2 regions of the Staphylococcus condimenti genome follow, and region 2 is predicted to be linked to the other one. Evidence: riboswitches for the same ligand, from Rfam matches in the RefSeq annotation. Region 2 holds a riboswitch; the other holds the start of a gene.

Region 1 (10,673 bases), 260 kb from region 2:
TAGCAGCTCGAACGACTGCACCTAAACCGCCACCAAGCATGATGAGCAAAATTTTAATCATGGCTTAGTGCACCTCCTAATTTTCCTCCGATATAGCATAATAGGATTCCAAATGTATAGCTTGTAATCGCATATATACCAAGTAATGCATAGTTATGATGTTCAAACATATGTACCAGTTCGAATTGGAAAGTAGAAAATGTAGTTAAAGCTCCTAAAAATCCTGTTGTTATTCCTTTTTTTAAAAGCGAGATTTTTTGGAAAGTTTTCAAAACTAGTGCTGTAATTAAGCCCATTAAAAATGCGCCAGCTAGATTAGCAATGAAAGTGCCGATAGGGAACCCGCTTCCTTGATTCAATTGTGATAAGCCGAATCTTATCAGTGCGCCCAATGCGCCACCGATAAATACATATAAATATTGCACTTTACCGCCTCATTCTTGATTAATAATTAAATTATTGTAGGATTTAAAATCATTGTCAAACAGTTTTAATTATTTTAAAAGACCGAATGATATAAGTGAAGAAGCAATATGAAGGATAATCGTAATTAATAACAGATAAGGTAAAAACTTGCTTGCAGGACGAATCCAATCAGGTCTGTCTTTTGAAAGTTTCATAGATTTATCTGCAAAGATAATCGCAACAATTAAGATAATTGCATTTACAATACTGCTGATCAATATTTTTTTAACGATAGAATCAAACTGATTATTGAGTATTGGATTACGCATATTGAAGTAAAAACTAATAATAATCAATAAAAGCGTAATATAAAAATAAAGTTTTGATTTTGCCATGACAACCTCCATTTCTATCCATTCTTCCATATTATCATATTGAAATAGAGATAAACCATTTCTTTACAAATTCTAAAAATAATATGTTCGAGTTCGCAAAATCGCCTTTTATTTTTGTGCGTGTTATAATCAAGTTATTGAAAAGGAATGAAAGTTTGTAGTAATGATAGGAGGAACTCATTCTATGGTAAAAGCAGATTTAAATGTAGAAGTATTCGCAGATGGTGCAGATATTGAAGAAATGAAAGCAGCCTACAAAAATAACGAAGTAGACGGCTTCACAACGAACCCAAGCTTAATGGCAAAAGCAGGTGTAACAGATTATAAAACATTTGCTGAAGAAGCAGTTCGTGAAATTCCTGATGCTTCAATTTCATTTGAAGTATTTGCTGATGATTTAGAAACAATGGCAAAAGAAGCAGAAATTTTAAAACAATACGGTAAAAACGTATTTGTTAAAATTCCGATTGTAACAACAAATGGTGAATCTACCATTCCATTAATTAAAAAATTATCAGCAGATAACGTTCAACTGAATGTAACTGCAGTTTATACTCTAGACCAAGTTAAAGCGATTACAGAAGCTGTAACTGAAGGTGTTCCAACTTACATTTCAGTATTTGCTGGTCGTATTGCAGATACAGGAGTAGATCCGCTTCCATTAATGAAAGAATCAGTGGAAATTGCACATTCAAAAGATGGCGTTAAATTATTATGGGCAAGCTGCCGTGAATTATTAAATGTTATTCAAGCAGATGAAATCGGTGCTGATATTATTACATGTCCATCAGGTGTAATCAGCAAAATCCCTAATATCGGCAGAGACGTAAATGAATTATCAGTAGATACAGTAAAAGGATTTGCAAAAGACATCCAAAAATCCGGACTTTCAATCCTATAATTAAAAAAAGAGTATCTCTATAATACAGAATATATTAAAATAGAGGCAGAAATAGTAATTAAGTCTAAATGTCTTAAACTATTTCCGCCTCTTTTTTAATGTAAATCAAGGGCAGGTGTATAAGTGTATGAAAAGAGAAATATTCGAAACCAAAGTTAAAAAACGTTTATGGTTTTTGAATAAAAAAGAAAAAATAAAATTAAATCAATTTCTGAAAGAAGCACGTCAAAACCAAGCAAATTCAAAAATATTAAGCCAACCTGTTAAATTTTCAAATTTATTTTTAAAGCAGCACGTTTTTTCTGATAAAACACACGGCATTAGTTTTTTATTTGTAATGATAGTCGGCATGTTACTTGCGAATGCTTTGTTACTTGGACTATTTTTATTTGGATTATTAACAAGTTTGAACGTGGTCAATTACTTCATTGATCCACAAACACATTTATCAACAATACAACTCATATTTATAATGATAGGTGCTATTGCAGCTATTATCATTTCTTGTTATTTAATTAGAATAATTACTGCATTCTTTACGAAAAAATTACTAGAATATCGTTTTAATCATGTCCAATAAAAATAAAGTGATGCAGAAAAATGCATTCTAACCATTTGCGATGAATAAACTGGTAGGGCGCTTTGATGACCAGTTGTTTTCCATTAGTAAAAATCAGCCGTGTTTGCTGATTTTCTTTTTTTATCCCCGTAATTTGCATACCATTAATAAAGTATTGCATAGAAGCACGTTTGTGTTTGATAGGAAATAAAATAGTTGAAGCATTAATAATAATCGGCAAATGTTTCCGAATGTTCAACATTTGTTTTAAATCTGTTGAGACTACATTTTTAGGTAATGGATACATACGTGTAAGTAAATTCAAATAATGCTTAATAGAATTTTTCGTCAGTTTACGAAAAATATTATATACACATTCTACTTGAAAGCATTGATGCGGATAATTAGCCATATATAAAATGATGGGCTGCTTTTTAGTATCATGCATGATTTAAATCTCCTTGGATAATATAGCGAAGCGGTTCTAGTTTTCTGCGAACACAATTTTGATATTTTCGTATTGTAGTGGCTGATTTGTTCATCAACTTTTGTATTTCAAATTGTTTATAACCATAAAGTTTTAAGTTCAGCCATAACCGCTCTTGTTCATTGAGTAAATGAAAGTAGTCTCGCATAATCAATGGTAATGAATGATGGGAGATTTTATGATAAACTTCGGTATCGTTAAGTGTTGTTTCTAATGTACACGTTTTAAGCTGTCGACTCTTTTTTCTAAAGATATCAATCAGATAAAAATGAAGTCTTTGAAATAAATAACGGCTCATGCTATCATGTATGGACATGTCAAATTGACGAATTAAATTCCACATTTTAATTGTTAACAACTGCGCATATTCATCGGTATCGTAACGAATGTTATATTTTCGTAAGAGCGAAAATATAATCTTTTTATTTCGATTGATTTGATATTCAATATTCAATGCGGTACCTCGTATAGATATGTAACTATCTTATTATTTCTGGTTAATTTCATCATAAATGTTCAACCAATGATTTTCATTTGCTTAATAAGCAAAATAGGTGTTAAATAGAAGGACAGAAATAAAAATTTTTATAAAGATTCAAGGATAAAATTAACTAATTAATGAAATTCAGCATCATTTAAAAAGACGGGAGGATTCTATGGATTACGCACATTTGAACTTAGAACACTTTTTTGCACGTCACGACGAATTGGATATGATTAAAGATTGCTCGGATTTTGTAATGATAAATAATATGACTAATGAAATGATGTATCGTGATGGAACAATTGAAGGAACAATTGATTTAAATCGCTATTATTATAAAAATAAGTCAGAAGCAGCAAGTTTTATCATGATGGATTATAAACGTCCTGAGTAATTAATAATATATTCAAATTGTTGATACTGTTAAAATAATAGAAAATAAAAGTAACCTGTTTATGACAGTAATATGCTGTGTTAAACAGGTTATTTTAATCTTAAAATGAGAAATGCCATTAAAAATATTACTGAAAATATCAAAATATTAGGCAGAGAATACAACAATATTACATTCTGACTTCAAAGCCATGACACCCACTAAGATATGATAAGATAATGAATAGAGAGTTTGAAATATTTTATACTTAATATAGAGATAAAATATACTAACAAAATTTATAATTTAATAATTCAACTTGACCTAAGAGGTGTAATTATGACGAAGCATAAGAAGGGCTCTATTATTTCGATTATAGGGTTGCTTGTTATTTTAGCTGCAGCTGGCTGGATTTTCTTTTCGATGATTTCTGATCAGGTTTTGTTTAAACACGTAAAGAAAGTTGAGACTGTTGAACATCTTGATGTCACACTCGATAAAGCAGCTAAAAAACAAATTGATAACTATACAAGCCAGCAAGTATCAGACAAAAATGATATTTGGCATGATGCAACAGGTACGGAAATTAAAAAAGCGATGGATAGTAAAAACTTTATCAATGATAAAGTGCAAAGATATCAATTCTTAGATTTATCAAAATATCAAGGTATTGATGAAAATCGCATAAAGCGTATGTTGGCTGATCGTCCGACATTGCTTGCTCATACTGATGATTTTATGAAAGCAGCTAAGAAACGACATGTTAATGAGGTATACTTAATTTCACATGCTATTTTAGAAACTGGTGCTGTTAAAAGTGATTTATCTAAAGGTGTCGAAATAGATGGTAAGAAGTATTACAATTTCTATGGTGTTGGTGCATTAGATAAAGATCCTATTAAAACAGGTGCAGAATATGCAAAAAAACATAATTGGGATACACCTGAAAAAGCAATTGACGGCGGGGCTGACTTTATCCATTCTCATTTCTTATCTAATCCAGATCAAAATACACTGTACAGTATGAGATGGAATCCAAAAAATCCAGGAGAGCATCAATATGCTACTGATATTAAATGGGCAGAAAGCAATGCATCATTAATTGCAGATTTTTATAAAAAAATAAATACTGAAGGTAAGTATTTTAAACTGTTTGTCTATAAAGACGATAAACAACATCAATAAATAAAGGTAATTTAATAAGGCGAAACAATTAAAACAAAACAGTTTTAATTGTTTCGCTTTATTTATTTTTAATGCATAATAGTAAGTAACATGAAGAGTAATATGAAAAAAACGAGGAGGTATTAAAATGCGCGTTGCAATTATTGGGATGGGGACAGCTGGTGTAAGTATCCTGCGTCAATTAGAGTCTCATTCATATTTTAAAGAATTAGACATCGATGTATATGATGATCCGCAAAATATGGGGCAAGGTGTACCTTTTCAAAATGATAGTTCACAACTGCTTATTAATTTACCAAGTAAGGATATGTCGTTAAATTTTCATGACGCAGCTGAGTTTTTCAACTGGTATGAAAGTCAAAATCAATTTAAGTTTGAAAATGCTACATATTTACCTAGATTTGTTTTTGGTCACTACATGAAAAGTTACTTAGAAAAATTTGACCGAGAATATGACAATATTCATTTGATTACTGAAAAAGCGACTGAAATGTATCTTGAACAAGGTTTTGAAAGAAATGCTAAAATACAATATTTTGTATGTACAAATCATCAACAAGAAGCGTGCAGACAATATGACTATGTCTTTTTAACAGTAGGAACGATGGCATATCATGATCCATATCATTTAAAAGGTTTAAAGGGATATATTAAATCGCCGTACCCTACATATGAAACCTTGAATGATGTTAAAGATACAGATGATATCGCAATTATCGGCACTGGATTATCAAGTTTAGATGTCATTCGATATGTCGTAAAACATCATCCGAATTTACCTATCACTGCAACGAGTCGGCACGGCGAATTTCCAAGTGTGCGTGGTAATATGATTGATATCACACTTAAACATATTACAAAAGAAAATTTTGATAAAATCTTACGTTCACATTTTGGAGTGGTACCTTTGGAATCTATGATTCGATTGTTCGAAAAAGAATGTGAAACGTATGATATACCGCTAGAAGCATTAATCCATCGCAAAGTAGGAGATCCAGTTAAAGATTTAAAGTATGACTTATCTCATCCTGAAATATTAGGAGTATTTCAAAGTTTGCTTGAAACTATAAAAGAAAATATGAATTGGATTTGGAATAGCTTGAGTTTACAAGACCAAGAAGCATTTATGAAAAAATATATGCCGATTTTAAAAGCTAATTCTAATCCAATGCCGCCTCGAACTGCACGATTGTTGATTGAAGAAATTGAAGCTGGGCATGTGGTGGTCAAAAAAGATTTAGAAAATGTTCGTTATGAAAATGAAGTATATGTTTTTGAATATCCTGATCAAGATGAACCAGATTATTATAATGTGGTTATTAATGCAACTGGACCAAGAACGCAACTAAAGGATTTGGATGATGATGATGGATTTATTGTCGATATTGCGAATCGACAGATTGTACAGGCGCATCCAATGGGCGGTATTCAAATTGTTCCGGAGACGAATCAAGTTATAAGTCCAAGACACGGCACGTTACCTCATTTGATTGCGATAGGCCAGATTACAAATGGAATAAATCAAGCGCGAAATGGCGTTAATATGATTGTCCGTCAGTCTGTTCAAGCTGTTGAAAGTCTCTATGCATTTCATCAAGAAAATCGATAAGTAAGTTTTTATTATTGTAAGATTGATAATTTTAAGATATGATTAAAACATGAGTTAAGATTTTATATAACTCGAATTGATTCAGAAACAATTTCATAAAAATTCTTTCGGGGCAGGGTGAAATTCCCAACCGGCAGTAAATTAAGCCTGCGACCTGTGTTCTATATAGAACATGGCTGATCTAGTGAGAATCTAGAGCCGACAGTAAAGTCTGGATGGGAGAAAGAATGAAGACGTCATTAAATATAAAACTCATTTATTAATTTTATATGTGAGGTTTAATTTGATTCGGCTTATTTAAGTACGCAATTTTATTAAATCAACTACTAATATTAATAATCTATGATAAATTCTTTCCCGTTGCCCAATTTTGGTTGGCAGCGGGTTTTTTAATGAGGTGATTGTTTGAATCGATTTTTAGACAATGCAATACAACTGGCAAAAATGGCAGAAGGACAAACTGGTGTAAATCCTGCTGTAGGTTCTGTTGTTGTCAATCAAGGCCGAATTGTCGGTCTCGGTGCACATTTGAAACAGGGTGAACGGCATGCTGAGGTCCAAGCTTTAGATATGGCAGGGGATCAAGCGCGTGGCGGTACTATTTATGTTTCTTTAGAACCATGTACACATTATGGTTCAACTCCGCCTTGTGTCAATAAGATAATTGAAGCTGGAATATCGAAAGTGGTTTATGCAATGAAAGATATTACATTAGATTCGCCGGGTGATGAGATTTTAAAATCAGCAGGCATTGACGTGGAATATCAGCATGATATTGAAGCAGAGAAAATGTATAGAGATTTCTTTGCTGCTAAAGTTTCTAAAATTCCAGAAGTTACATTAAAGGTAAGTGTGAGTTTGGATGGTAAACAAGCGACGGACGCTGGTCAAAGTCAATGGATTACCAATCCAGATGTAAAACAAGATGTTTTGAAAAACCGTGCACGTCATGATGCGATATTGACAGGAGCAGGAACAGTAGAAGTGGATAACCCGAGTTTAACAGTCAGAATAGAAGGTGAACGCCAACCTATCCGAGTGATATTAGATAGAAGTGGTCGTTTAAGTTTTAGACAAAATATGTTTCATGACCGATTAACGCCAGTTTGGTTGTATACAGAAAATAAAGCATTACAAAATAAAGAACATCCTGATAATATCAAGATTATTCAGTTAGAAGAATGTTCTATCCATAATATCTTACGTGATTTATATGATAAAGGTATCGGTTCACTTTATGTAGAAGCCGGACCGAATGTATCTTCACAATTTCTCCAATCAGAGTGTGTTCAAACACTTATTATTTACTACGCCCCGAAAGTTATTGGAGGTTCAGGGAAATACCAATTCTATCAAACAGAAGAAGTACTTTCTTTGGATAAAATCCCTCAATTTGAAATTGCCCATTCTGAAATCATCGATCAAAATATTAAAGTTTCACTAAGAAAGAAGTGATTTAATATGTTTACCGGCATTGTAGAAGAGGTTGGTACAGTTGTTCAAACTTCTTCTAAGCAAAATGTCATGAGTCTGACAATTGAATGTGATGATATTTTAGAAGATATCCATATCGGTGATTCTATCAGCGTAAATGGTGCTTGCTTAACTGTAATTTCTTTTACTGAAAAAACATTTGATGTTCAAGTCATCAAAGGAACTGAAAATAAAACATATCTTTCTGAGCTGCGTAAAGGCAGTGAAGTAAATTTAGAACGTGCAATGCCAAGTCAGGGCCGTTTTGGCGGTCATTTTGTTCTTGGACATGTTGATGAAGTAGGTACAATTAAGCGGATTCAACCTTCAGCAAATTCTAACATTGTCACTATCCAATGCACTCCAGATTTAACGAACCAAATGGTCCAACAAGGTTCTATTACTGTAGATGGCGTGAGTTTGACAATTTTCCGGTTAGGTGAGGGTCAATTTGATATTCATTTAATTCCTGAAACAAAACGTTCAACGATTCTGAGTACGAAAAAAATTGGAGATAAAGTTCATTTAGAAGCAGATATGTTATTTAAGTATGTACAAAAGGCAATTTCAAAAAATGAATCTGGATTAACAAGAGAAAAATTAAGTCAGTTCGGATTTTAAGAGGAGTGAATGTAAATGATATTCGATAGTATAGAATCTGCTGTTGAAGAATTAAGAAATGGCAACAGCGTCATTGTAGTAGATAATGAAGATCGTGAAAATGAAGGCGATTTGATAGCTGTAACTGAATATATGAATGATAATACTGTGAATTTCATGGCACAAGAAGGACGTGGTCTTATTTGTGCACCATTAGCACCTTCACTAGCTGAAAAATTAAATTTAACACCGATGGTTAAAGATAATAGTGATGCCTTCGGTACTGCTTTTACTGAAAGTGTTGATCATATAGATACAACGACAGGAATTAGTGCAAATGAAAGAATGTTAACAGCAAAAGCACTTATTTCTGATGAGTCTAAACCAGAACATTTTAATCGTCCTGGACATCTTTTCCCACTCATTGCAAGACCAGGCGGTGTGCTAGTAAGAAACGGCCACACTGAAGCTGCAGTTGATTTAGCATCTATGACAGGTGCCAAACCTGCTGGGTTGATTTGTGAAATCATGAATGAAGATGGAACAATGGCTAAGGGAGAACAATTGCAGAGTTTCAAAGAAAAACATAATTTAAAAATGATTTCAATTGAAGAATTAGTACATTACCGCAGAACTCATGAGCAACATATGCATGCTAAAGCAAAAGTACAGTTGCCGACTGATTTCGGTACTTTTGATATGTATGGTTTTGAATCTGATTATTCACATGAGGAAATTGTGGCGATTGTTAAAGGCGACATTAAAAAAGTAGAAAATGTACGTATTCATTCTTCATGTTTGACAGGTGATATCTTCCATAGTCAAAGATGTGATTGCGGTGCACAATTAGAAGCATCTATGAAATATATAGATGAACATGACGGAATGGTTATCTACTTGCCACAAGAAGGTCGAGGAATTGGATTGATTAATAAATTGAAAGCATACGAACTGATTGAACAAGGTTATGATACTGTCACAGCAAATCTAGCGCTAGGCTTTGGCGAAGATTTACGTGATTATTATCATGCTGCTGAAATTCTTAAACATTTCGGTATCGAGAAAATAAATTTATTAAGTAATAATCCAGAAAAATTCAAAGGTATGCAGCACTATGGTATTGATGTCGCAGAAAGAATTGAATTAATCGTTCCTGAATGCGAACATAACCATGATTACATGCAAACAAAAAAAGAAAAAATGGGACATATGCTTTAAGTACTATATAAGAAAATTGGAGGAATTGAGAATGAACTTTGAAGGGAAATTATTAGGACAAGATTTAAAAATAGGAATTGTAGTATCAAGATTTAATGACTTTATTACAGGACGTTTATTAGATGGTGCTAAAGACGTACTCGTAAGACATGAAGTAGATAGTGAAAAAATTGATGTAGCCTATGTGCCTGGTGCGTTTGAAATTCCTTTAGCTGCCAAAAAGCTTGCAGAGACTGGAAAATATGATGCAGTAATTACACTCGGCTGTGTGATTCGCGGTGCAACATCTCATTATGATTATGTTTGTAATGAAGTTGCAAAAGGCGTGTCAAAAGTCAGTGATACAAGTGGTTTGCCTGTTATTTTCGGTGTGCTTACAACTGAAACAATAGAACAAGCAGTTGAACGTGCAGGTACTAAAGCAGGAAATAAAGGGGCAGAAGCGGCGATGGCTGCAATTGAAATGGCAAACTTATTGAAATCAATTTAATTTTATTGCTTTAAAAAAGGAAGAAACACTGAGTTTTGATAACTTAGTTTCTTCCTTTTTATTTTTATTTATTTTTTTTAATTAAAGCAGTTGCTGCTGTAGTCACTCCTATAACTGCTGCGATTACACCAGCAGTTATTGCAAGTGATTTAGGTTTAACAAATTCTTTTACTGCTAAATTTAAGTTTTGCGGGCGTTCTGCTAAACGTCTCATAAAGTAACCAAACCAATCATCACCAAATGGTACATAAATACAGAAGTTATAATTCTCGTCTGCTGTAGCATATGCAAGGTCAGTACGGAATCCAAATAACATTTGGAATTCAAAATCATCTCTGTTGATATTGTTTTCTTCAACAAATTTTTTCACGTGATCGATAATTTTATCATCGTGAGTTGCGATAGATGTAAAATTCTTCGCATTTTTCAGTCTTTTTTCGATTAAAGAAATATAGTTCGCATCAATATCCTCTTTATTTTGGTATGCAATAGAT
Region 2 (10,673 bases):
GTAAAATGCTTTTACCACAACATGATACTGAAATAGATGATGAGATTGAAGATCCAAGGGAAGACTTAGTAGGTCGTTTAATTGAGTATCAAAATTACAAAGAATATACTGAATTTCTAAATGAACTCAAAGAGCAGCGCGAGCAATTTTACAGCAAGCATCCGACCGATCTAAGTCATTTAGAATCTATAGAAACTTGGGATGATACTCAAACAATTGATTTAACCGAATTAATTATGGCTTATCAAAGAATCAAAACAAGAACATCTTTCAACACGCCTAAAAGTGTTACGATTCAAAAAGAAACTTTTACGATTGAACAAGCATCTAAACAAGTCACTGAAAAACTTGCAGTTTCTAGCTCCATTAACTTTTTTAGTTTGTTTACTTTCAATGAGAATACAGAAGAAGTCGTTACACATTTCTTGGCTATACTAGAAATGTCGAAAACGGGAATTATACAAATTAACCAAGTTAAAGATTTTGCAGATATTAACATTACTAGAGGTGTAAACTATGGTATTGGAGCTTAAAGGAATACTTGAAGGATTATTATACACAGCAGGTGACGAGGGGTTGGAAATTGAACAACTCACGGAAATCTTAGAGATTTCTGAAGAAGCTTTAAGTGAACTTGTTGCAAATTATAATTCTCCAGGTTTAATTATTCAACAATATGGTTCTACATTAGTTTTAACTACAAAATCAGAAGTTGCATCTTATGTAGAAAAATTGGTGAAGAATCAATCAAATATGAAACTTTCACAAGCTGCAATGGAAGTATTATCAATTATCGCTTATAATCAACCAGTAACTAGAAGTGATATTGAAATTATACGTGGCATAAATTCAGATGGTGCAGCTAAAACATTGATTGCGAGAGGATTAGTTGAAGCTAAAGTTGAAGATAATTCTCGCAGTCAGCAACTTTATACAACCCCTTTATTCTTAAATGTTTTTGGTATGACAAATTTGGATGAACTTCCAACAACAGAAGAAGAGGAAGAAGAAATCGAATCATTTTTCAATAATCTGATTAACCAAAAAGGAGATAATAATGAGTAAAGAATTAGAAAGATTACAAAAAAGAATTGCAAATAGCGGTTATACTTCAAGAAGAAAAGCAGAAACTTTAATTGTTGAAGGCAAAGTTAAAGTTAACGGTGAAACTGTTACAGAATTAGGTACGAAAGTTAAAGCATCAGACAATGTAGAAGTTGAAGGCGTTAAACTTGAACAAGAAGACAAATTATACATTTTGTTTTATAAACCAGCGCAAGTCATCACGAGTGTTTCTGATGATAGAGGTCGAACAGTTGTAACTGATTACTTTGATGACTTAGAAACTCGTATTTATCCAGTTGGAAGATTAGATTACGATACGTCAGGGCTTTTATTATTAACAAATGATGGAGAATTTACTAATTTAATGACGCATCCTAGATATAAAATCAAGAAAAAATATGTTGCTAAATTAAAAGGGTATTTGATGAGAGATGAAGTAAAAGCTCTAGAAAAAGGCGTTCAATTAGAAGATGGGAAAACCGGTCCAGCTGAAGTTAAAATTAAAAACCAAAATAAAGAAAAAAACACAACTGTTGTAGAGATTACAATCTCAGAAGGAAGAAATCGACAAGTAAGACGTATGTTCGAACATTTTGGTCACGAGGTATCAAAATTATCTCGGATTGAACTTGCAGATTTCCTTACACTTAAAGGACTAAATGCGGGAGAAGGTCGTGTGCTGACACCGCATGAAGTGAAAAAGCTTAGAAACTTAGCGGAAAACGGCTAATAGATTCATAAAAACAATGTGCTTATTGGGGCATTTAAATATATTATGAAAATAAAGCAGCCGATAAGTTTCAATTATCTTGTTGATATATGCTTATGATATAATATATATTGAAGTGAAAAGTCATTTGTTATAAAGTAGCTAAATAAAATTGGCGCCTAAACAATGATACAGTCAAATCTTAATTATCCAATAAAAATAAAAGATATGAACAAATAAATTCATACTAGATACCCAAATTATGTATCTACTTTATTTGTTGAGTCATATCAATACTTTTGGATACTCACATGGGAGGTAACAATAATTATGACAAAAATACTTGTCGTTGATGATGAAGAAAGAATTCGAAGACTGCTTAAATTATATTTAGAAAGAGAATCTTTTGATATCGAAGAAGCTCAAGACGGCAAAGAAGCATTAGATAAGGCATTAAATACTGATTATGCTTGTATCTTACTAGATTTAATGCTTCCTGAACTAGATGGTATTGAAGTTGCAAACCGTTTGAGAGAATACAAAGACACACCAATTATAATGCTAACAGCAAAAGGCGAAGAAACGAATCGCGTAGAAGGATTCGAATCAGGTGCAGATGATTATATTGTCAAACCTTTCTCACCACGTGAGGTAGTCTTGCGAGTTAAAGCATTACTTAGACGCACTTTAACAGCAACTTCAGAACAAAATGAACCTCACGCAAGAGACTTGATTGAATTTAAACACCTTGTCATTGATAATGATGCACATCGTGTACTTGCAGATGGCACTCAGGTCAATTTAACACCTAAAGAATATGAACTTTTAATATTCTTAGCCAAAACACCTAACAAAGTTTTTGATCGTGAACAATTATTAAAAGATGTTTGGCATTATGAATTCTACGGTGACTTGCGTACTGTAGATACTCATGTTAAACGTCTAAGAGAAAAGCTGAACCGCGTATCTTCTGATGCAGCACATATGATACAAACCGTGTGGGGTGTAGGCTATAAATTTGAGGTCAACAATAATGATGCAACGACTTAATAGTGTTGTCATAAAACTGTGGTTAACTATAATTCTTATAGTAACGACAGTTTTAATTTTACTAAGTGCAGCCTTAATTACTTTTATTCAAAACTATTATACGCAAGATACTGAGCAATCTTTAATAAAAGATGCTAAACGAATTAGCATGTTACTTGAAGAATCAGACAATAAGTCATTAGCTATTAAACATAGTAAAGCTTTAATTGAAGATCCGAGTGGTTTAATCATCATGAAAAATAAGAATGATGAATATTATAATTCTCACTCTAAGTTAAAAAATGAAATGATGAATGTTATTACTAAAAACCCGAAATATCAAAAAGTATTTACTAATAATAAAAAAACATCACAGCACATTAAATTAAAAGTCGATGGGAAAGTCAGAACATACGTATTACTTGGCTATCCGACAAAAATTGATACAAATAACCCCCATGGTGCTGTATTCATTTATCAAGACCTTAAAAGTATAGATGATACAAATAATGTCATTACTATTATTATTTTAGTAACAGCTGTAATTTTCTTAATTATTACCACTGTTTTTGCATTCTTTTTATCATCACGAATTACAAAACCGCTTCGCCAATTACGCACGCAAGCTCTAAATCTTTCTGAAGGTGACTATTCACAAGTCAATGATATCAATTCAAAAGATGAAATAGGAGAACTAGCACATTCCTTCAATATAATGAGTAGTGATATACAAAGACATATTGATGAAATATCAGCTTCTAAAAATATCAGAGACAGCCTAATCAATTCGATGGTAGAAGGCGTGTTAGGTATCAACGAAAAAAGAGAAATTATTCTTTCTAATGAAATGGCAAAAAAAATGGCTGAACAGCTTCGAACTACTAAAAAAGAACAATTTACTGACCAAATGGATCGCACATTCAAAGAAAAAGAAATTCAATTCCAAGACTACGAAGTGAATAATCGATTTTATGTCGTTATCATGAGTTACATCGAACAATTTCAGCCGAATCAAAGCGGTGTTGTAGCGATTATTCGAGACATGACCAATGAACATCAATTGGATCAAATGAAAAAAGATTTCATAGCTAATGTATCTCATGAATTACGTACACCAATTGCTTTATTACAAGGTTATACAGAATCAATTGTTGATGGGGTTGTTTCAGAACCTGATGAAATCAGAGATTCACTTTCAATTGTACTGGACGAAACGCAGCGTTTAAATCGTCTCGTAAATGAATTATTAAATGTAGCGAGAATGGACGCAGAAGGCCTATCAGTTAATAAAGAAGTACAACCTATTGATGATTTGTTAGAGCGTATGCAATTGAAATATCGACAACAAGCTGAAGATTTACAAATTGATATTAAATTAGCACCTGATACATCTGGTCAACTTTGGTATTACGATACAGATAGAATGGAGCAAGTATTAACAAATTTAGTGGACAATGCTTCTCGTTATACTTCACCGGGAGACGCGATTACTATCAGTGCTTCAGAATCTGATAAATACGACATTTTGTATGTAGCAGATACAGGCAGCGGCATTGCACCTGAGCATATTGATTTAGTATTCGATAGATTTTATAAAGTAGATGCTTCTCGAAAACGTGGTAAAGAGGGAACAGGATTAGGACTCTTTATTTGTCGCATGATTATTGAAGCACAAGGTGGAACGATTGACTTAAAAAGCCGTTTAGGTGAAGGGACTACATTTATAATTAAATTGCCTAAGCCGCCAAAAAATAATTAATACTATTTTTAAAGCATCCATTTTACTGGATGCTTTTTTTAAGCAATCGAATTGAATGATTGTATCTAATCCGATATAATAGATAAGAAAATAAAATAATAATGAAATTCATCTTCGGGGTCGGGTGAAAGTCCCAACCGGCAGTAAATTAAGCCTGCGACCTGTATTTATATTATAAATATGGCTGATCTAGTGAGATTCTAGAGCCGACAGTATAGTCTGGATGGGAGAAGATGGAGGGTTTATTTGTTGTGCTTAAATTCCTCCTATTCGCGTAAGATGAATGGAAGGAGTATTTATGAATCAACAAAAAAACAAACGCTTAATCATTATAAGTATGATGAGTGCAATCGCGTTTATTTTGATGTTTATCAAATTTCCGCTGCCATTTTTACCACCATACTTAACATTGGACTTTAGTGATGTTCCAGCATTGCTTGCAACATTTCTATTTGGACCAGTGGCAGGAGTTATTGTAGAACTTATTAAAAATTTACTTAACTTCCTTTTCAATATGGGGGATCCAATCGGACCTGTAGCAAACTTTTCAGCTGCAGTCAGTTTTTTACTTACTGCGTTTTATGTAAGTAAATTAATTAAAGGCAAATGGAACTTAGTTATCGGCTTAATTGCAGGCACTTTAGTTATGACTCTAATATTGAGCATTTTAAACTACTTTGTTCTATTACCTTTATACGGAATGATTATGAATCTTTCAGATGTAGTGAAAAATTTAAAAATAATTATAGTATCAGGTATTATCCCATTCAACATTATAAAAGGAATTGCAGTATCAGCTATTTTCCTTTTACTATATAAACGACTAAAAAAAGCATTAAGTTATTAATATTCAGAAACCCAGAAATTTGAAAAATAATTTCTGGGTTTTTAATTAAAAAAGAGACCAAAACAAGCAATATGTTTTGATCTCTTCCATTCAATCTATAATTAGCGAAGAATACTAACTGAATTGACGATTGACTATCATTATTCGAATTTTAGTGCATCTCCATCAAAAGGTTCATCTGCTATTTTAATAGAATCAGTAGGGCAACCTTCCAGTGCATCTTCCATGTCTTCATATAATTCTTCAGGTACTTCAGCGGTACCTTCATTATCATCAAGAATCACGTATGCAATGCCTTCATCGTCGTAGTCATAAATATCTGGAGCTGCTGCACCGCAAGCACCACATGCAATACATGTATCCATATCTACAATCGTATATTTAGCCAATTTTACTTCGCCTCCTTTTATAAAAATGCTACACTTATAACGTAATTTTTATTTTAACACCAGAAATTCTTTTTTCAATACAACAGATTATTAAGGTGATGATTGACTTGAAAGAAATAATTCAATACATAAAAACAAATGCTTATCATTATAAAACTGATAAAAGTCTTTATAATATAATCGTTGGTGCTAAAACTCATCAAACTTATTTTGATGCATGTAGCCAACAACTTTTATCATTATATCACAGTCATCCAAATTTAAAATATCCATCATTCGACCGAATATTCAATGACACTGATGAAAATAATAACAGTAACAGCAATACATTAAAAGTTTCACCGCGTTACACTTTTGAGAGTTTGCAACAAACATTTCAAGTCATCCAATTATTAACTCAAACAATTTCGAATCATCAGCATCAAAGCTTTTCATTTATACCTGTTTCACAGATTGAAAAAGTGCAAAAGAAAGCCAAGCAACTTTATTATCAAATTTTAAATAATAATGATGAGAAGTTATTTGAAAAAGAAATATACAATCTATTTGCATCTATAAATTCTAACAATGAATTGTCCATTCTTCATTATTTTTTACAAGGATACGAAGAAACAATGTATACGAATCAACAGGTGGGAATGATCGAATTAATTTCAGATGAAGAATTAATCAGAATAAAAATGAATGATTTAGTTGAAATGATGAATCAAATAGAAGATAAAGAAAAATTTAAAATTTTACATAAAACAATCATTTTGCCTGAATTATCACAAAATGCATATGAAACTTATCGTCATCTTAAAAATGATAAAAATATGCAGGAAATTGCTGTTATTGAAAGCGTAAAAGAAAATACAGTTGAAGATCATGTGCTCGAGCTCTTTATTAAAGGATATCTTTCTAATTATGATTTATATATAAATCAAACTTTTTATTCTGCATTTAAATCATTTTATCAAAATAACAAAGAAGAACGACTAAAAGAATTCAAATTAAAATTTCCAGATCACAGTTATTTCGAAATTAAATTAGCTATCGTACGTTTTTCTAGGGAGGAGTGACCATGTTACAAAAAGCATTACAAGAGTGGTTTGGATTTGATGATTTTAACCCTGGACAAGAAGCAATCATTCAGAGTGTCCTAGATAATCAAAATACTTTAGGTATTTTACCTACTGGCAGTGGTAAGAGTTTATGCTATCAACTTCCAACTTATATCAATCAAAAACCTACGTTGATTATATCTCCATTAATATCATTAATGGATGATCAAGTGATGCAAATGAAGAAAAAAGGAGAACGTTCCGTATGTTACGTACATTCTGGGATGAGTTTAGAAGAAAAGAATAAAAATCTTAAGTTTATAAAAAAATCAAAGTTTATCTTTTTAAGTCCTGAGTTCATTTTAAACCGTGATAATATCAATTTTCTACGTGACATAGATTTAGGTTTGATTGTTCTGGATGAAGCACATTGCATTACAGAGTGGGGTTATGATTTCAGACCCCATTATGCACTTGTAGGTAAAATTACTGATCGATTCCCAAAAGCAACTGTATTAGCCTTGACTGCTACAGCTCCAAAGCATTTAAAAGAAGATTTGAACGAAGTGGTAAATACTCAATTTCGTGAAATCAAAACGAAAATGGATCGTAGCAATATATCCTTAACACATTTCAATTTTGACAATGATAATGAAAAAATGAAGTGGCTATTAGAAAAAATCAACTGTAGCGGCCCCACAATTATTTACGTATCGTCAAAGAAAAAATGTCGAGAACTTGCACAAGAAATATATAAAGCAGGTTATTTAACTGGAATATATCATGGTGATATGTCTTATCAAGAACGGCAAACAGTGCAACAACAATTTATTCAAAACGATATTCCTATTGTTGTTGCAACCAGTGCTTTCGGAATGGGGATTAATAAACCCGATATAAGAACAGTCATACATTTCCACCTTCCTACGAGCCCATCAAGCTATATACAAGAAATTGGCAGAGCAGGTAGAGATGGCATATACAGCCAAGCAATTAGTTTATATCAATCGGATGATGCATTCCTGTTAGAAACATTGCTTTTTTCAGATATGATTACAGACGCAGATATAAATGCATATAAAAACGGTATGCTGTTACCTGTCGAAAAACAAAGTATTATTGACGTTTTACGTACCAGATATTCTATTAATGAAATTCATCAAATATTCCAACGTTCAGAATCCCGTAAAAAAGAAGGGTACATTAGAATGTTGGGTTACAAAAACCTCACTACTTGCAGAAGAGAATATTTAATGTCTTATTTTGGTGAAAATGTACAAAAACCTGAATCTTGTTGTGATAATGATGGAATCCAAGAAATTATAAATGTGAAAAACCCTAAAAAAGTAACGCGAAAAATGAACTATTTAGAAAAACTCAATCAAATCTTCACAAATAATTAAATTTTTTATCCATAATAAATGTTAATGTGGATAGAACGTAGTTTACTTACACTCTAAAATCAACTGTTTTAAACGATGAATTTCTGTAACATAAGGTTGATAAGAAGCTTACTAAGAATTTAAATGTAATATTAATCAAAAAACATGTTTCAATACACATTTTTTGTTTGGCTAAGCATATCAGCACAAGTTATAATAATATTACCAAGATTTAGATTTTCAGCTTTCATATTTGGGGTATGAGTACTACATATGAAATACAGTAATTAATTTAAATAGAAAGGATGATGGCGTTGTCTAACAATAATTTTAAAGACGATTTTGAACGTAACCGTCAATCAATTGATCCTTCCCATTCTAATGAAGACAAGGGAACAACAGAAGAATCAGACAAGTCAGTTGATTCTAGTGAAACAAACAATCAAGAACCTAAAACGGGAGCAACACATTTTCCTCCTAGAGGATCACAACGTAGACGTCGCAGAAGAAGAGAAACGGCTACTCACAAACAAGAAGAAACTAGTAAACAAGAAGAGGTACATACAGACAATCAACAAAAAGCTGAAGAGAAAAATACTTCTACTGAAAAAAGCGACTCAAAAAATAAAGGGAATAGTGCAGCCGCTGCTAGTGTAGGTGGAGGCATTGTTGGAAAAAAACTTCAACAAAATCATAAAAATGACACTAAATCCCAAAATAATAAAGATGAAGTTGGAAGTTTAGATGATCGTTCAGCTGAATCTTACGATAGTAAAGATAAAAATAATAAAAATAATGAGTCAAATAATACTGGTAAAAAAGCCGCGGCTGCTGGAGCAGCAGGAATAGCAGGTGGAGCTGCTGCTAAGCATCAAGCAGATAAAAATAAAAATAAAAATGAATCAGCTAATAAATCTAAAGAAAGCGACACAAAGAAAAAAGAAACTGACAAAACAGCAAGTGCCGCTGCAGGAAGTACAGCAGCAAAAAATGATAAATCAGTAGACAAACAAGATAATAAAAAAGAATCAGCTAATACAGATAAAAAGGGCAATAAGACTGGAAAAGCAGCTGCTGTGGGTGCTGCTGCAGTCGGCGGAGCTGCTGCTGGTAAAGCAGCTAAAGATCATTCAAATAAAGAAAATAACAAAAAGAATGATAAAAAAGAAAACGAAGATAAGCATACTAAAAATAAAGCTGGAAAAACTGCAGCTGCGGGTACCGCAGCAGGCGCTGCTGGAGCAGCGGGCGCATCTTCTGTAAATGCCTCAAGTAATGGTGGCGGCGGAAATGGCGGTAATGGTTCAGGGAATAATAATGGTCATGAAGATGGCAATAACAATGAACCTAAAAAGTCAGGCGGCTTTAAAAAGTTATTACCATTGTTATTAGGTTTAATTATCATTGCCGCTATTGCTATTTTCGGTGGTATGGCCTTAACAAACCAAGGCGATCACAAGGGTGACAACGATAATAAAACGGCTGACCATTCTAAAAACAATAAAAAAGATGATGCAAAAGATAAATCTTCTGCAAGCAACAAGAAAGATGACAAATCTAAAGATGATGCAAATACATCTGAAGACAACAATGCCCAATCTGATGATTCAGCAAATAACGACAGCAATACTAACGACAATGCAAATTCAAATGATCCTACAGCACAAAATGATGCTAATGGTTCAGATAATATGAATAATCAAAACGGTTATAATCAAGATCAACAAGGTCAGCAAAACCAACAAAATGGTCAATATAATCAAAATAACCAAAACCAAAATACACAAGCACAACAAGGTGGTCAAACACACACTGTTTATGGTAAAGAAAATCTTTATCGTATCGCAATCCGTTATTACGGAGAAGGTACACAAGCAAACGTAGATAAAATCAAACGTGCAAATGGTTTAAACAGTAATAATATTTCAAATGGCCAACAGCTTGTGATTCCACAATAGTATTTTAAAACTCCGCAATGAATATCTAATTTCATTGCGGAGTTTTATTTTTATGGAATACTATACCTTTAAATCAAGTAAAACTCTTTTAAATTTAAATATGACTGATATAATATTAGGGGTGAGTGAAGGAGGACAATACGATGCAAACAGTTGAAAGTATTATTATTGGCGGAGGTCCATGCGGACTAAGTGCTGCAATCGAGCAAAAGAAAAAAGGAATTGAAACGCTAGTGATTGAAAAGGGAAATGTGGTTGAAGCTATTTATAATTACCCGACACATCAAACTTTTTTCTCATCTAGTGACAAATTAAGTATCGGGGATGTGCCTTTTATAGTTGAAGAATATAAACCCCACAGAAATCAAGCGTTAGTTTATTACAGAGAAGTTGTTAAATATCATCAGCTTGATATACATGCGTTTGAAGAGGTCCTCACAGTTAAAAAAATTGGTAAAAGATTTACAATTACAACGACGAAAGATACTTATC

Evidence for each region. A riboswitch is a leader RNA that binds a small molecule or an ion and turns the genes downstream of it on or off. The one in region 2 is predicted to bind FMN.
Region 1: linked by a shared signal. The riboswitch ahead of ribD (bifunctional diaminohydroxyphosphoribosylaminopyrimidine deaminase/5-amino-6-(5-phosphoribosylamino)uracil reductase RibD) and the one ahead of A4G25_RS01890 (ECF transporter S component) in region 2 are both predicted to bind FMN.

The regions. Positions count from the first base shown of each region.
Region 1 is NZ_CP015114.1:92,263-102,935, forward strand. Features, by position in the region: gene A4G25_RS00605 (fluoride efflux transporter FluC) at 1-61, opposite strand, end outside; gene crcB (fluoride efflux transporter CrcB) at 54-425, opposite strand; gene A4G25_RS00615 (hypothetical protein) at 495-800, opposite strand; gene A4G25_RS00620 (transaldolase) at 985-1,701, shown strand; gene A4G25_RS00625 (hypothetical protein) at 1,829-2,281, shown strand; gene A4G25_RS00630 (competence protein ComK) at 2,265-2,708, opposite strand; gene A4G25_RS00635 (sigma-70 family RNA polymerase sigma factor) at 2,701-3,201, opposite strand; gene A4G25_RS00640 (hypothetical protein) at 3,404-3,625, shown strand; gene sagB (peptidoglycan release complex glucosaminidase SagB) at 3,944-4,789, shown strand; gene A4G25_RS00650 (FAD/NAD(P)-binding protein) at 4,917-6,398, shown strand; FMN riboswitch at 6,498-6,629, shown strand; gene ribD (bifunctional diaminohydroxyphosphoribosylaminopyrimidine deaminase/5-amino-6-(5-phosphoribosylamino)uracil reductase RibD) at 6,804-7,853, shown strand; gene ribE (riboflavin synthase) at 7,860-8,492, shown strand; gene A4G25_RS00665 (bifunctional 3,4-dihydroxy-2-butanone-4-phosphate synthase/GTP cyclohydrolase II) at 8,508-9,689, shown strand; gene ribH (6,7-dimethyl-8-ribityllumazine synthase) at 9,721-10,179, shown strand; gene A4G25_RS00675 (proline dehydrogenase family protein) at 10,244-10,673, opposite strand, start outside.
Region 2 is NZ_CP015114.1:354,204-364,876, forward strand. Features, by position in the region: gene A4G25_RS01865 (segregation and condensation protein A) at 1-533, shown strand, start outside; gene scpB (SMC-Scp complex subunit ScpB) at 517-1,065, shown strand; gene A4G25_RS01875 (pseudouridine synthase) at 1,058-1,795, shown strand; gene A4G25_RS01880 (response regulator) at 2,105-2,824, shown strand; gene A4G25_RS01885 (ATP-binding protein) at 2,811-4,562, shown strand; FMN riboswitch at 4,669-4,801, shown strand; gene A4G25_RS01890 (ECF transporter S component) at 4,861-5,409, shown strand; gene A4G25_RS01895 (ferredoxin) at 5,550-5,798, opposite strand; gene A4G25_RS01900 (helix-turn-helix domain-containing protein) at 5,897-6,859, shown strand; gene A4G25_RS01905 (RecQ family ATP-dependent DNA helicase) at 6,862-8,244, shown strand; gene A4G25_RS01910 (LysM peptidoglycan-binding domain-containing protein) at 8,538-10,181, shown strand; gene ypdA (bacillithiol disulfide reductase YpdA) at 10,325-10,673, shown strand, end outside.